DNA from 3 places in the Mycobacterium sp. NPDC003323 genome. Region 2 is predicted to be linked to each of the others. Evidence: predicted binding sites of a transcription regulator. Region 2 holds the regulator's gene; each other region holds the start of a gene.

Region 1 (4,017 bases), 380 kb from region 2:
GTCAAGTTAGCGCGTTTTGACACGTGCGTAGATAAATTGCCGAAACTGCCGCGCCGCGGTAGACCGAGTACTGCCCGCAGCCGAATCTGCGTGCGACGATCGTCGTCGTGACTCGCGTTGTGCACCTGATCTCGCTACTGGGCGTGATCGCGGTACCCGTATGGGGGTGGTTTACCCAGGACTGGTCCGGTGCCACCACGCTTGCGGTGTACTGGTTCGAGACGCTGACGGCGTCGCTGTTCATCCTGGCGCGCATTGCGCTGCATCAACGCTGGTCGCCCAAGCGCGGGCACTATGACTACAACGCTGCCGGCAAGGACGGTGGCCGATACCGCTACACGGTCAACGGGCGACGGCGCAGCGGTAAATCGCTCTCGACGTACATGTCCAGCTTCGCGGTCATCTGCCTGAGCTTCTGCGCGGTGCACGGAATCTTCCTCGGGGTGGTGCTCCTCCTGCTGAACCACAACGGCGTCGGACACCTGGTTCAGGTCGACTGGCGCAGTGTCGGTTTCGGAACCCTGAGCGTATTCGCGTTCATGACGGTCGACTTCCTGGTGGATCTCACCCAACTGCGCAACTGGCCGTTCCGCCGTTTGGAGGAGATCGGCAGCCAGGTTCTCGGCCGCGTCATGGTTGTGCACATGACGCTGTTGATCGGTTTCCTCGCCATTGCGATCACCGATACGCCGGACGCCTTCTTCGGCGTGTTCGTTGTTCTGAGGACCATGGCGCAGCTGAGTTCCGCGTTGCCGCAGTGGAAACCCGCACGACCACCCGAATGGCTGAGCAACATCCTCAATCGCGTCCCGAATGTGCATCCCGGCAAGAAGTTCGAGGACTTCTGGGCCGAGGAGCAGACCGAGGAACGGCAGCGCCTTGAGGCCAACGAGCACCCCTGGGAACCTCGCGTTTAGGTGCGGGCGGCTCCGTTGCGAGACACCGCGCAGCCGGCTCACTGTTCAGTTTTCAAGGTGCGCTGAATCTTTGGGTTATGCGGCGGCCGGTAGGTCGGTCATGGTGCGTCGGGCGTGCGACCGCAGGTGTGGTGGTTCGGGTCCGGTTGGGTCGTGTGGTGGGATGAACCAGGGGTGGCGATCGGGGCCGAGGTAGACCTGCCAGCCACCGTGGTGGATCTGGGTGTGGTGTAGTCGGCAGAGCAGCACACCGTTGTCCAGGCTTGTTTCGCCGCCGGCACCCCAGGGTCGGATGTGGTGGGCGTCGCACCATGACACCGGCCGGCCACACCCCGGATGCGCACAGCCCTTGTCGCGTATCCCCAACGCTTTACGGATCGCAGGAGTGAACAGCCGCTCGCTGCGCCCTAGATCGAGTGGGACCCCGGTATGGTCGACGATCACCGAGGTCAGCGTGGAGTCACAGGCGATCAGATCGGCGGTGGCGGTGCTGATCGGGCCACCGAAACCCAGGCTGTCGACTTCTTCGTCACCGGCCGCTGCGGCGTTCGGCCGGATCAGGGTGACGTGCGGCAGCACCCCGCCGGACATCGGTCGTGTCGACTGCGACAAGTATGTGCGCAAGATCTGCCCGATCGCGTCGCCGCGACGTGTGTTGATGGGGCGAGGGTCCGGGGAGCCGTCCGGCAAAGGGACGGGCCTACACAACGGATCCAGGGCGGCGCACAGCTCTTCCCCGGTACCCACATCCAGATCCAACGTGGCCTCGAATCGGCCCTCGCTGTTCTGAATCAGGGTCATCTCGTTGAGGCCGGTGTCCTCGGCCACCGGCACCGGTCTTTCCCCCACCGGTTGTGCCGCGGTCTTGTCGATGGCGATCGCCCGGGCCTTGGCGTCCACCTGACCCGGGGTGGTCTGGATCATCAACTTGGTCACCACCGCCGCGCGGTCTTCCTCGGACAGCTCGACGCGGCGCTCGATATGGGCCACGCCTTTACCGACCGCGTCGACGAACTCGATGCCCAACCCACCCAAACGTTGGGACCGCGTCAACGCCGGCAGACCGGGCGCCGCGCGTCCCACCCGTGCCGCGCGCTGCGCGGCACCCGGAGACATCCCCAGCGCTGTGAGCAGATCAGCCCCGCTGCGCAGACGTTTGCGCGCCGGCACCCCCAAACGCTCCGCCGCCGCCACCGCAGAAGCGATCACATGATCGAACAGATTGCGGGCCGTCACCGCCGCCGCCAGCACCGCCAACAGCGCCGCCTCGTCGATCACCTTCCGCGGACAGTCCAGCAGATGAAACAACGTCCGCCCGACGTCATCATCGGGTGGAGCAGACGGTGCGAGATCGTCGATCAGCACATCGATGAAAGAACTGAAATGGGTGGCGTCCATAACGGGACCCAACCTTTCGGACAAGGCCAAACACACACACTCGCCCCATAAGGGGCACCACGGCTCGACCAAACCCTCGTCAGGGTCGTCGAACCTTTTCGGCGACCGGTAGCCGCCGACACGGGCTCACCTGGAGAGTGGGAGCCACTTCGCTTCGAACTTATGTTCGAGTCTACGCCGAATCTGATCGCCATGCAACAGATTTCCGAGACGGGAATTGGTGGGGAAATTGTGTATCAGGACATCGGTGACACTTCGGGGTCCTCAACCGCCGGAAGCCTGCCCTTGCCGGGCCCCGAACTAGCGCAGATCCGCCAGCGGCCACCCGGCGGCGGCCAGTCGCGCCGCCACCCTGGCGGTGTTCTCCGGCCCCGGGTCGTGACGGGTGTACTCGGCGATGAACGTCTCGATGTCATCGCGGGTGATCGGATCATCGATATCGGCCGGCGCCGAGGCCTCCGCGATATTGCGGACCACCTCGCGCAGTTCGTCCTCGCTCAGCGGCGTGGCCCGCAGCAGCGCGAGCAGCGGTACCCGGTCGGGTCCGGGGACGCCGTCCGGATAGCCCGCGCGCAGCCACTTCACCACCGAGTTCACCATCGACGAGACGGTCATCAACCGAGTGTATCGGCGGCGCGACGCAACGCACGCACAATGCTGTTGCGGGCCAGCGCGATCTTGAATCCGTTCTGCGCCAGCGGCTCCGCGCCGACAAGGAGTTCGTCGGCCGCGGCACCGAATGCGGTCTCGGAGGCCGGGGATCCGATCAGTGCGGCCTCGGCCGCGGCCACCCGCCACGGTTTGGCTGCCACCCCGCCCAGTGCCACCGCCGCCGCGCTGATCCGGCCGTCGACAATGCCGATCCCTGCCGCCACCGACACCAACGCGAACGCATAACTGTGCCGATCACGGACTTTCAGATACCAGCTGTTCCGGGCGAGCGGCGACGTCGGCAGTTCGACACCGGTGATCAGCTCGCCGTGGCGCATCACGTTGTCGCGCTCGGGGTGGCGCCCCGGCAGCACGAAGAAGTCGGCGATGTCGATGCGGCGCGGCCCGTCCGGACCGATGGTGTGCACGCGGGCGTCGAGGGCGGCCAGCGCGACGGCCATGTCCGAGGGATGCACCGCCACGCATGACGTGTCGGCACCGAACAACGCATGTTCGCGATTGAAGCCGCCCTGCGCGGCGCACCCGCTGCCCGGTGCACGCTTGTTGCACTGACCGAACGCCGGATCCATGAAGTACGGACAGCGGGTGCGTTGCATGAGATTCCCGCCGACGGTGGCCATGTTGCGGATCTGCGTTGTGGCCCCGGACAGGGTGGCCTGGGACAGCATCGGATACTGCCGCCGGATCAGCCGGTCGTTGGCGACCGCGCTGTTGGTGGCGTTCGCACCGATCAACACACCGCCGTCGGCTGTGGCGGTCACGGCGCGCAGATCCAGACGCCCGATGTCGACGAGCGCATCGGGTGTCTCGACGCCCAGTTTCATCAGATCCAGCAGGTTGGTGCCTCCGGCGTAGTACCGGGCACCGGTCTGCGCCTGCCGCACCGCATCATCGACCGTCGTGGCGTGCCGAAAGGCAAACGTCTTCACGATGCACACTGTCTGATCGCGGCCAGCATGTTGGCGTAGGCCCCGCAGCGGCAGATGTTGCCGGCCATCCGCTCCCGGATCTCGTTGTCCGACAAGTCTTG
Region 2 (4,017 bases):
TTGTTGGCGAAGTACTGATAGATCGACCCCTTGCTGACACCGGCCCGCTCGGCGATGGCATTGGTGGTCAGCTGCTCGGGGCCGGTCTTGCGCAACAGGGTCGCGGCAGTGTCCACAATTTTTGCGACCATCTCCCTCGAACGCTCCTGCTTCGGTGCCTTTCGATGCCGTGACGTGCTTTTATCGGCAGCCAATGCAGCCTCCTAACGCGACTTGAATGCGACCGATAGGTCATATTAGCGTCGCTGCCCCAAGCCTTGAGGAGGTGCGCGCAGTCATGACTGCCACCACGGATCTACCCGTTCACGATGCCGAAGACGCCGGCCGGCCCGAGCTGGTCCCGCTGGACTCACTGACCGCCGAGCACACCGGGCGCTGGACGTTTCTCATCGTCGACGGGGCGGCGTTCATGATGCAGGCCATGGAGCCGGTGATCGCCGAGATCACCGGCCGCTACTCGGCGGCCTTCCACGGCGACCCGGGTGGCCGCGCGATCCGCTCCGTCGACTCGGTGCTGCGGTGGACCTACGGCGGCACCGAGGCCGTCGCCGAGGGCAACCGGGTGCGCGCCATGCACCAGCCGATCACCATGCGCAGCGCCGCCGACGGCAAGCAGATCAGCGCACTGAACCCGCAGTCCTATCAGTGGGTGATCGCCACCGGCTACATCGTCACGGCCCAGGGCGGCCGGCTGCTGGTGGGGCGTGAGTTCACCGCCGACGAGAAGGCCGAGTTGCTACGCGACAACCGCCGACTGGCCCGGCTGTTGCACGTGCCGATGCGCGACTACCCGCAGACCCCGGCCGAGATGGATGCCTACTTCGAGTCCTGGATCGACAGGCTGGAAGCCACCCCGCAGGCACTGCAACTGATCGGCGAGATGAAGACCGGCAAGGTCGACCTGCCGCCATCGGTGCCCGCGCTCCTGCGCCCGCTGGCGCGCCGGATCCTGCGCCCCGGGCTGCGGCTGAATTACCTCTCGGTGGTGGGGCTGCTCGATCCGCGGTTGCGCGCGAAGCTCGGCGTCACCTGGAGCACGGCCGAAGAGCGTGAACTGCAGCGCATCTACACCGTCATCCGCACGGCCTACCGGATCCTGCCGGATCGGCTGACCTATTTCCCGCTGGCCTATCACGCCCGCAAGCATCACGAGTGCCTGGAGAAGATGAAGCAGCGCCAGCAGAAGTCCTTCGCCTACAACCTGCCCGGTGCCCGATGAGTGAGGTGCCCGCACCGCCGCCCACCACCCGCGCGCGCAGCATCGCCCGCCTGACGCTTGCCGGCGCGATGATCTTCGCCGGCCTCAGCCACCTGTTCTGGGCCCGTGAAGAGTTTCAGGCTCAGGTGCCGAAGTGGGTTCCGATGGATGCCGACGGTGTCGTGATGGCCTCCGGTGGCGTCGAGATCACCCTCGGCGTCGGCCTGGCCCTGCTGCGACGCGACCGCGTCCTGGTCGGCCGGCTGCTGGCGGCGTTCTTCGTGCTGATCTTCCCGGGCAACATCGCGCAGTACCTCAACCATGCCGACGGTTTCGGCCTCGACACCGACACCAAGCGCCTGGTCCGGTTGTTCTTCCAGCCGGTGCTGATCGCCTGGGCGCTGTGGTCGACCGGGATCCCGCGACGCCGATGAAGACACGCGACACGCCTCGAACACATGTTTGATTATCGGTGCGGCGGCGACTACATTCAGCCCCATGAGCGACAGCAGCGACACCCCTGAGGCACGCTCCGGCCTGACCGAGCGTCAGCGCACCATTCTCGAGGTCATCCGCACCTCGGTGACCACCCGTGGCTATCCACCGAGCATCCGGGAGATCGGCGACGCCGTCGGACTCACGTCCACCTCGTCGGTCGCCCACCAGCTGCGCACCCTGGAACGCAAGGGCTATCTGCGGCGCGATCCCAATCGCCCACGCGCGGTGGACGTCCGCGGCGCCGACGACACCGTGACGCCGATCGTCGCGACCGACGTCGCGGGCTCCGACACACTGCCGGAGCCGACCTTCGTCCCGGTGCTCGGACGCATCGCCGCGGGCGGACCGATCCTGGCCGAGGAGGCCGTCGAGGATGTCTTCCCGCTGCCCCGCGAGTTGGTCGGCGAGGGTTCACTGTTCCTGCTGAAGGTGGTCGGCGAGTCGATGGTCGACGCGGCGATCTGCGACGGCGACTGGGTCGTCGTCCGTCAGCAGAACGTGGCCGACAACGGCGATATCGTCGCCGCGATGATCGACGGCGAGGCCACCGTGAAGACCTTCAAGCGGACCAAGGGCCAGGTGTGGCTGATGCCGCACAACCCGGCGTTCGAACCGATCGACGGTAACGACGCCGTGGTGCTCGGCAAGGTCGTCACCGTGATCCGCAAGGTCTGATCAGTCGGCCCGCACGAAACCGTTCGCGCGGGCGAACTCCTCACTGGCGAACCAGATCTCGGCCTCGGTATCGCGGTAGCCGCGGCTGCCCGGCGCCCAGTACAGACCCGTCTTGGTGTCCGCCTTGATCGGATAACCCTCGGGGGCCCGGTAGCGGTCGGTGGTGGCCAGCCGCATGGACGTCCAACCGGCGTCTTCGGCCTCGTCGTCCGGTGCCGCCGCCGCGTGCCGGCCGCTGGGGACCTCGGGCTCGTAGGACGGCAGCGGCGGGACCCCGACCACCGCGGTCGGCGGCTCGACGTCGAGTTCGGGTACCGACGGCTCCGGCGGCAGCGTTTCGATGCGGGTGGGCGCGGTGTCCACCGCGTCCTCGTCGAACACCGGCTCCTGCGGTGCTTCCGCCGGCTCCGGCTCAGCGCCGTATTCGGGCTCAGCGCCGTATTCGGGCTCGTCGCCGTATTCGGGCTCGTCGACGTACTCGGCGTCGACGAAATCGTCCCGATCGTCGTCGTCGAGATCCTCGCCGAGATCGTCGGTGAAGTCGTCGGCGGGACGGGCACCGGCCTCGGCCGAACGCTTGGCATACGGCGGGGTCTCGCCGACCGGCGGCACCAGCGCCCACGGGCTCTGCGCACTCTGCTGCTCGTAACCACCGTCGTGCAGCACGCCGGTCTCGGGTTCCGCGTCGCGGCGGGCGTCGGGACCGTCATAGCCGTCATAACCGTCGTAGCGGTCCTCGTAGCCGCCGTAACCCCGGTCGTAGTCCTCGAATCGGTCGTCGCGGGAGCGCCGATTGCGCAGCACCGCAACGGCGATCACCGCGATCAGGCCGACCAGCGGGATCAGGCCGAGCAGCCACCACCAGCGCCACGTGTACCACTTGTCACCGTCACCGCCCGACGCCGCCTCGGGTGCGGCCGACGGGTTCTGCGGCGCCTCCGCGCCGGGCACCTGCAGACCGGTCAACTGCGATTGCAGGCCGGCCGGCTCGGTGCTGAACTGATTGGTGGACGAGTCCCAGGAGATGGACCCGCCGTTGAACTGCTGGGTGACGATGTTGCCGTTCTCGGTCTGATCCGCCTTGGGTGCGCCGAGCTCACCGGTTGCACCGCCCAGCTTCTGCCATGCCGCATTCATCGCGCCACGGACGATGACGGCACCGAAATCGGGCGTCCAGAAGATGACCGGCTGGTCCTCGGCGGCGAACGGCACCACCGCACTCTGCGGAGCCAGGCCACCATCGGCTTCGCTCGCGGTGGGAAATCCGAGATCCCCGGTCGGCCCGCCGACACTCTCGTACTTGGCCAGCACCTGACCGGTCACCACGTTGGCACCGGTGGCCGGGCTGTAGAAGATCTTGCCGCCGGCGTAGTTCTGACCGACACCGTCGGCACCGATCGCGTACTGCGCACCCTCCTCGGCACCCAGCGGGCCGAGCTCCCCACCGGCCGCCCGGCGGGCCGCGGCGATGGCCGAGGTGGCGTCCGAGGGAACCTCGACGGCACCGAGTTGACCCGCCAGTTCGGGCGGGACCGTCGTGAAGGTTCGAGTCTTGCGGTTCCAGGAGATCTCACCACCGGTGAACTTCTGGCTGACCACATCGCCGTCGGTGGTCTCGTCCTCGCTGGGCACCCCGAGCACCCCGG
Region 3 (4,017 bases), on a different contig from region 2:
GTCGATCTGATCTCCGACCAGTCCGCGCACGTCGTAAGCCTTGATGACAGCGTGGACAGCCTCAGCGGGCCGAGACATGGCTCTCCTCGCTCTCTGTTCGACGGGGATTCTGCGGACTGCTCTTCGAGCCAGCCTAGTGGCTCGCCATCGCAGCCGCCGCAGGTCCCGTGATGAGTTGCGGTGGGAGCCGATCAACGGGTCCCGGAGCGGCGCAGTGCTACTCGGCCGAGGACTCCGGCGGGTCCGGCAGGACCCGCAGGTGGCCGCGCCGGCGACCGTTGGGTTCGGGGCGTCGCACCGGCGGCGCCATCAGTGATCCGCCGGGCATTCCGGTGGTCGGGTCGGAGAAGCCGGTGGTGACACCGTTGACCGTGGAGGGAAGGCCTTCACGGCCCTCGCGGACGGCATCGGCGAGGGCAACCAGATCGTCCTCATCGGGGTGGGCGGGCAACGGTCCGGCATGGCGCACCAGTTCCCACCCGCGCGGGGCGGTGATCCGCCCGGCGTGCACGACGCACAGATCCCAGGAATGCGGCTCGGAGACGGTTGCCAGCGGTCCGACGACCGCTGTCGAGTCCGAGTAGACGAAGGTCAGCGTCGCCACGGCGTAGTGCGGGCACCCGGGCCTGCAGCAGCGACGGGGAACGTTCACGCTCCGAAGATTATCGTGCGGCACCGTCTCGGGGGTCCGGACACGCGCGTGGCGGGCCGCCGATCTCCAACCGTTACCCCACGATTATCAACCGTTACCATCTGTCCCGTGGCGCAGCGCAAGCATCGGGGATCACGGCGCGGCCGCGGAATGCGCGGCCCGCTGCTGCCGCCGACGGTCCCGGGGTGGCGCAGTCGCGGCGAGCGGTTCGACATGGCGGTGCTGGAGGCCTACGAGCCGATCGAGCGCCGGTGGCACAGCCGGGTGTCCACCTTGGACGTGGCGGTCGACGAGATCCCGCGCATCGCGCCCAAGGATCCCGACAGCGTGCAGTGGCCACCGGAGGTGGTCGCGGACGGCCCGGTGGCCCTGGCCCGGTTGATACCGGCCGGTGTCGACGTCCGCGGTAATGCCACGCGGGCGCGAATCGTGTTGTTCCGCAAACCGATCGAGCGTCGGGCCAAGGACACCGACGAACTCGCCGACCTGCTGCATGAGGTGCTGGTGGCGCAGGTGGCCACCTACCTGGGGGTGGACCCCGACGTCATCGACTCACCCGCCGACGACGCCTGACGCGTCCGGACTTCAGATGATGCCGCGCTTGAGGCGCCGGCGCTCACGCTCGGACAGACCGCCCCAGATGCCGAATCGTTCGTCGTTGGCCAGGGCGTACTCCAGGCAGCGGTCGCGAACCTCGCACCCCTGGCAGATGCGCTTGGCCTCGCGGGTCGAGCCGCCCTTCTCGGGGAAGAACGCCTCGGGGTCGGTCTGCGCACACAGACCGCGCTCCTGCCACTGATCATCGTCATCATCGGCCGGCACGCCGTTGTCGGCGCGGTCAGGCACCAGACTCAGCTGCGGGCGTGCGATCACTTCGTTCGAATCCGGACCGGTAGTGGTGTGCGGTGCACTGCCCACTGAACCGAGCATCCGGTTGTCGAACCGGAGCACGCGGTCGAGATCGACCTGCTCAAAAGACATGTTCCGCCTCCTCACCTAATGGTTGTTCCCTCGGTGGAGCCCCTGCTGGCACGAAAACTCAACCCCTCCAGCACTACCCCTGCTATCACTATTGTGATGTCCGGCCATCCCCTGTTCGAACAACTGATCGAATCTCGGTCTGCGCCACCAAATCCGGTGGGCGAACCCTGAAATGACACTGATGTGATTAGACACTTGTTAGCTGCCTCGGTCAAGCGGAACGGCCGGATTTCATACCATCCCGTGACATAGATCCGGCGTGTCCGTGCTCCGGCGTGTTCGCCACACCCCGGGCGGCGACGACGAAGAAAGCCGGCTGGCCTAGGGTCTGAGGGCGTGAAGGTCACCGTTCTGGTCGGCGGCGTGGGCGGCGCCCGGTTCCTGCTCGGGGTCCAGCATCTGTTGCGGCTGGGCCAGTTTGCCGATCCCGCCATCCAACCCGATGACGCGGCAGAACACGAATTGACGGCTGTCGTCAACGTCGGCGACGACGCCTGGATGTTCGGTGTGCGCATCTGCCCGGACCTCGACACCTGCATGTACACCCTGGGCGGCGGTATCGATCCGGAGCGTGGCTGGGGGCACCGCGACGAAACCTGGCATGCCAAGTCCGAACTCGCGGCCTATGGCGTGCAGCCCGACTGGTTCGGCCTGGGCGACCGCGACCTGGCCACCCACCTGGTCCGCACACAGATGCTGCGCGCGGGCTATGCACTGTCTGCGGTGACCGAGGCGCTGTGCACCCGCTGGGCGCCCGGGGCCCGGCTGCTGCCGGCCAGTGACGACCGCAGCGAGACCCACGTCGTGGTCACCGATCCCGACGGCGAGCGCAAGGCCATCCACTTCCAGGAGTGGTGGGTGCGCTACCGGGCCAAGATCGAGACACACAGCTTCGCGTTCATCGGCTCCGACAAGGCCACTGCCGCACCGGGTGTGACGGAAGCGATCAATGGTGCCGATGTGGTTTTGATCGCACCGTCCAATCCGGTGGTCAGCATCGGCTCCATCCTCACCGTCGGCGGTATCCGCGCCGCGTTACGGGCCACGCCGGCACCCGTCATCGGCTACTCCCCGATCATCGCCGGAAAGCCGTTGCGCGGCATGGCCGACGAATGCCTGTCCGTCATCGGGGTCGAGTCGTCCTCGGAGGGTGTGGGCAAGCACTACGGTGCCCGCAGCGGTGTGGGCATCCTCGACGGCTGGCTGATCGACGAGGGCGACAGCGCCCAGATCGACGGTGTCACCGTGGCGCAGGCGCCGCTGCTGATGTCCGATCCCGCCGCCACGGCACAGATGGTGCGCGCCGGGCTGAGTCTGGCGGGACTGCAACTGTGAGCGCCGCAGAACACGGCAGTGCGGCCGTGTGCGAGATCATCCCGGTCACCGGCCTGCCCGAGTTCCGGCCCGGTGACGATGTCGCCGCCGCGATCGCCGCGGCCGCCGGCTGGCTGCGCGACGACGACGTGGTCGTCATCACCAGCAAGGTGCTGTCCAAGGCCGAGGGCCGCATCGTCACCGCACCCACCGACCCGGAGCAGCGAGACGCGCTGCGCCGCAGACTCATCGACGACGAAGCCGTGCGCGTGCTGGCCCGCAAGGGCAAGACGCTGATCACCGAGAACGCCATCGGACTGATCCAGGCCGCGGCCGGCGTGGACGGATCCAATGTCGACGGCGCCGAATTGGCGCTGCTGCCGGTCGATCCGGACGGCAGCGCCGCCGCCCTGCGCGCCGCGCTGGCCGAACGACTCGGCGTGCGGGTCGGTGTCGTGGTGACCGACACGATGGGCCGCGCGTGGCGCACCGGCCAGACCGATGTCGCCATCGGCGCCGCCGGGCTGACCGTGCTGCACGGCTACGCCGGCGCCCACGACGGGCACGGCAACGAACTCGTGGTGACCGAGATCGCCGTCGCCGACGAACTCGCCGCGGCAGCCGATCTGGTGAAGGGCAAGCTCACCGGCATCCCGGTGGCGGTGGTGCGCGGACTGACCCTGCACGATGACGGGTCGAGCGGACGCACCCTGGTCCGCAGCGGTGAGGAGGACCTGTTCTGGCTCGGCACCGCCGAGGCCATCGACCTCGGCCGCCGGCAGGCTCAGCTGCTGCGCCGGTCGGTGCGCCGCTTTGCCACCGATCCCGTGCCCGCGGAACTGATCAGCGAGGCCGTCGCCGAGGCGTTGACCGCACCGGCCCCGCACCACACCCGCCCGGTGCGCTTCGTCTGGGTGCGCGACGCGACGACCCGCGTGCGGCTGCTCGATGCGATGCGCGAACGCTGGCAACAGGATCTGGTGGGCGACGGCCGCTCGGCCGAGGATGCGGCGCGGCGCACCGAACGCGGCCGACTGCTCTATGACGCACCCGAGCTCGTCATCCCGTTC

Evidence for each region. The regulator LexA, encoded in region 2, represses DNA repair genes until DNA is damaged. The targets are predictions, from matches to a motif close to CGAACANNTGTTCG.
Region 1: the regulator LexA is predicted to act here: its motif matches at 2,471-2,484, upstream of ACWDUN_RS01740 (DUF222 domain-containing protein).
Region 3: the regulator LexA is predicted to act here: its motif matches at 1,750-1,763, upstream of cofD (2-phospho-L-lactate transferase).

Annotation. Positions count from the first base shown of each region.
Region 1 is NZ_JBSFSB010000001.1:420,712-424,728, reverse strand. It holds gene ACWDUN_RS01745 (DUF6498-containing protein) at 108-917, shown strand; gene ACWDUN_RS01740 (DUF222 domain-containing protein) at 993-2,315, opposite strand; gene ACWDUN_RS01735 (DUF3349 domain-containing protein) at 2,616-2,930, opposite strand; gene ACWDUN_RS01730 (FAD binding domain-containing protein) at 2,930-3,916, opposite strand; gene ACWDUN_RS01725 ((2Fe-2S)-binding protein) at 3,913-4,017, opposite strand, start outside.
Region 2 is NZ_JBSFSB010000001.1:797,037-801,053, reverse strand. It holds gene ACWDUN_RS03590 (TetR/AcrR family transcriptional regulator) at 1-131, opposite strand, end outside; gene ACWDUN_RS03585 (oxygenase MpaB family protein) at 278-1,219, shown strand; gene ACWDUN_RS03580 (DoxX family protein) at 1,216-1,632, shown strand; gene lexA (transcriptional repressor LexA) at 1,697-2,371, shown strand; gene ACWDUN_RS03570 (sunset domain-containing protein) at 2,372-4,017, opposite strand, start outside.
Region 3 is NZ_JBSFSB010000010.1:67,910-71,926, reverse strand. It holds gene ACWDUN_RS20965 (phosphomannomutase/phosphoglucomutase) at 1-78, opposite strand, end outside; gene ACWDUN_RS20960 (DUF3499 domain-containing protein) at 218-652, opposite strand; gene ACWDUN_RS20955 (metallopeptidase family protein) at 803-1,225, shown strand; gene ACWDUN_RS20950 (WhiB family transcriptional regulator) at 1,238-1,507, opposite strand; gene cofD (2-phospho-L-lactate transferase) at 1,970-2,968, shown strand; gene ACWDUN_RS20940 (coenzyme F420-0:L-glutamate ligase) at 2,965-4,017, shown strand, end outside.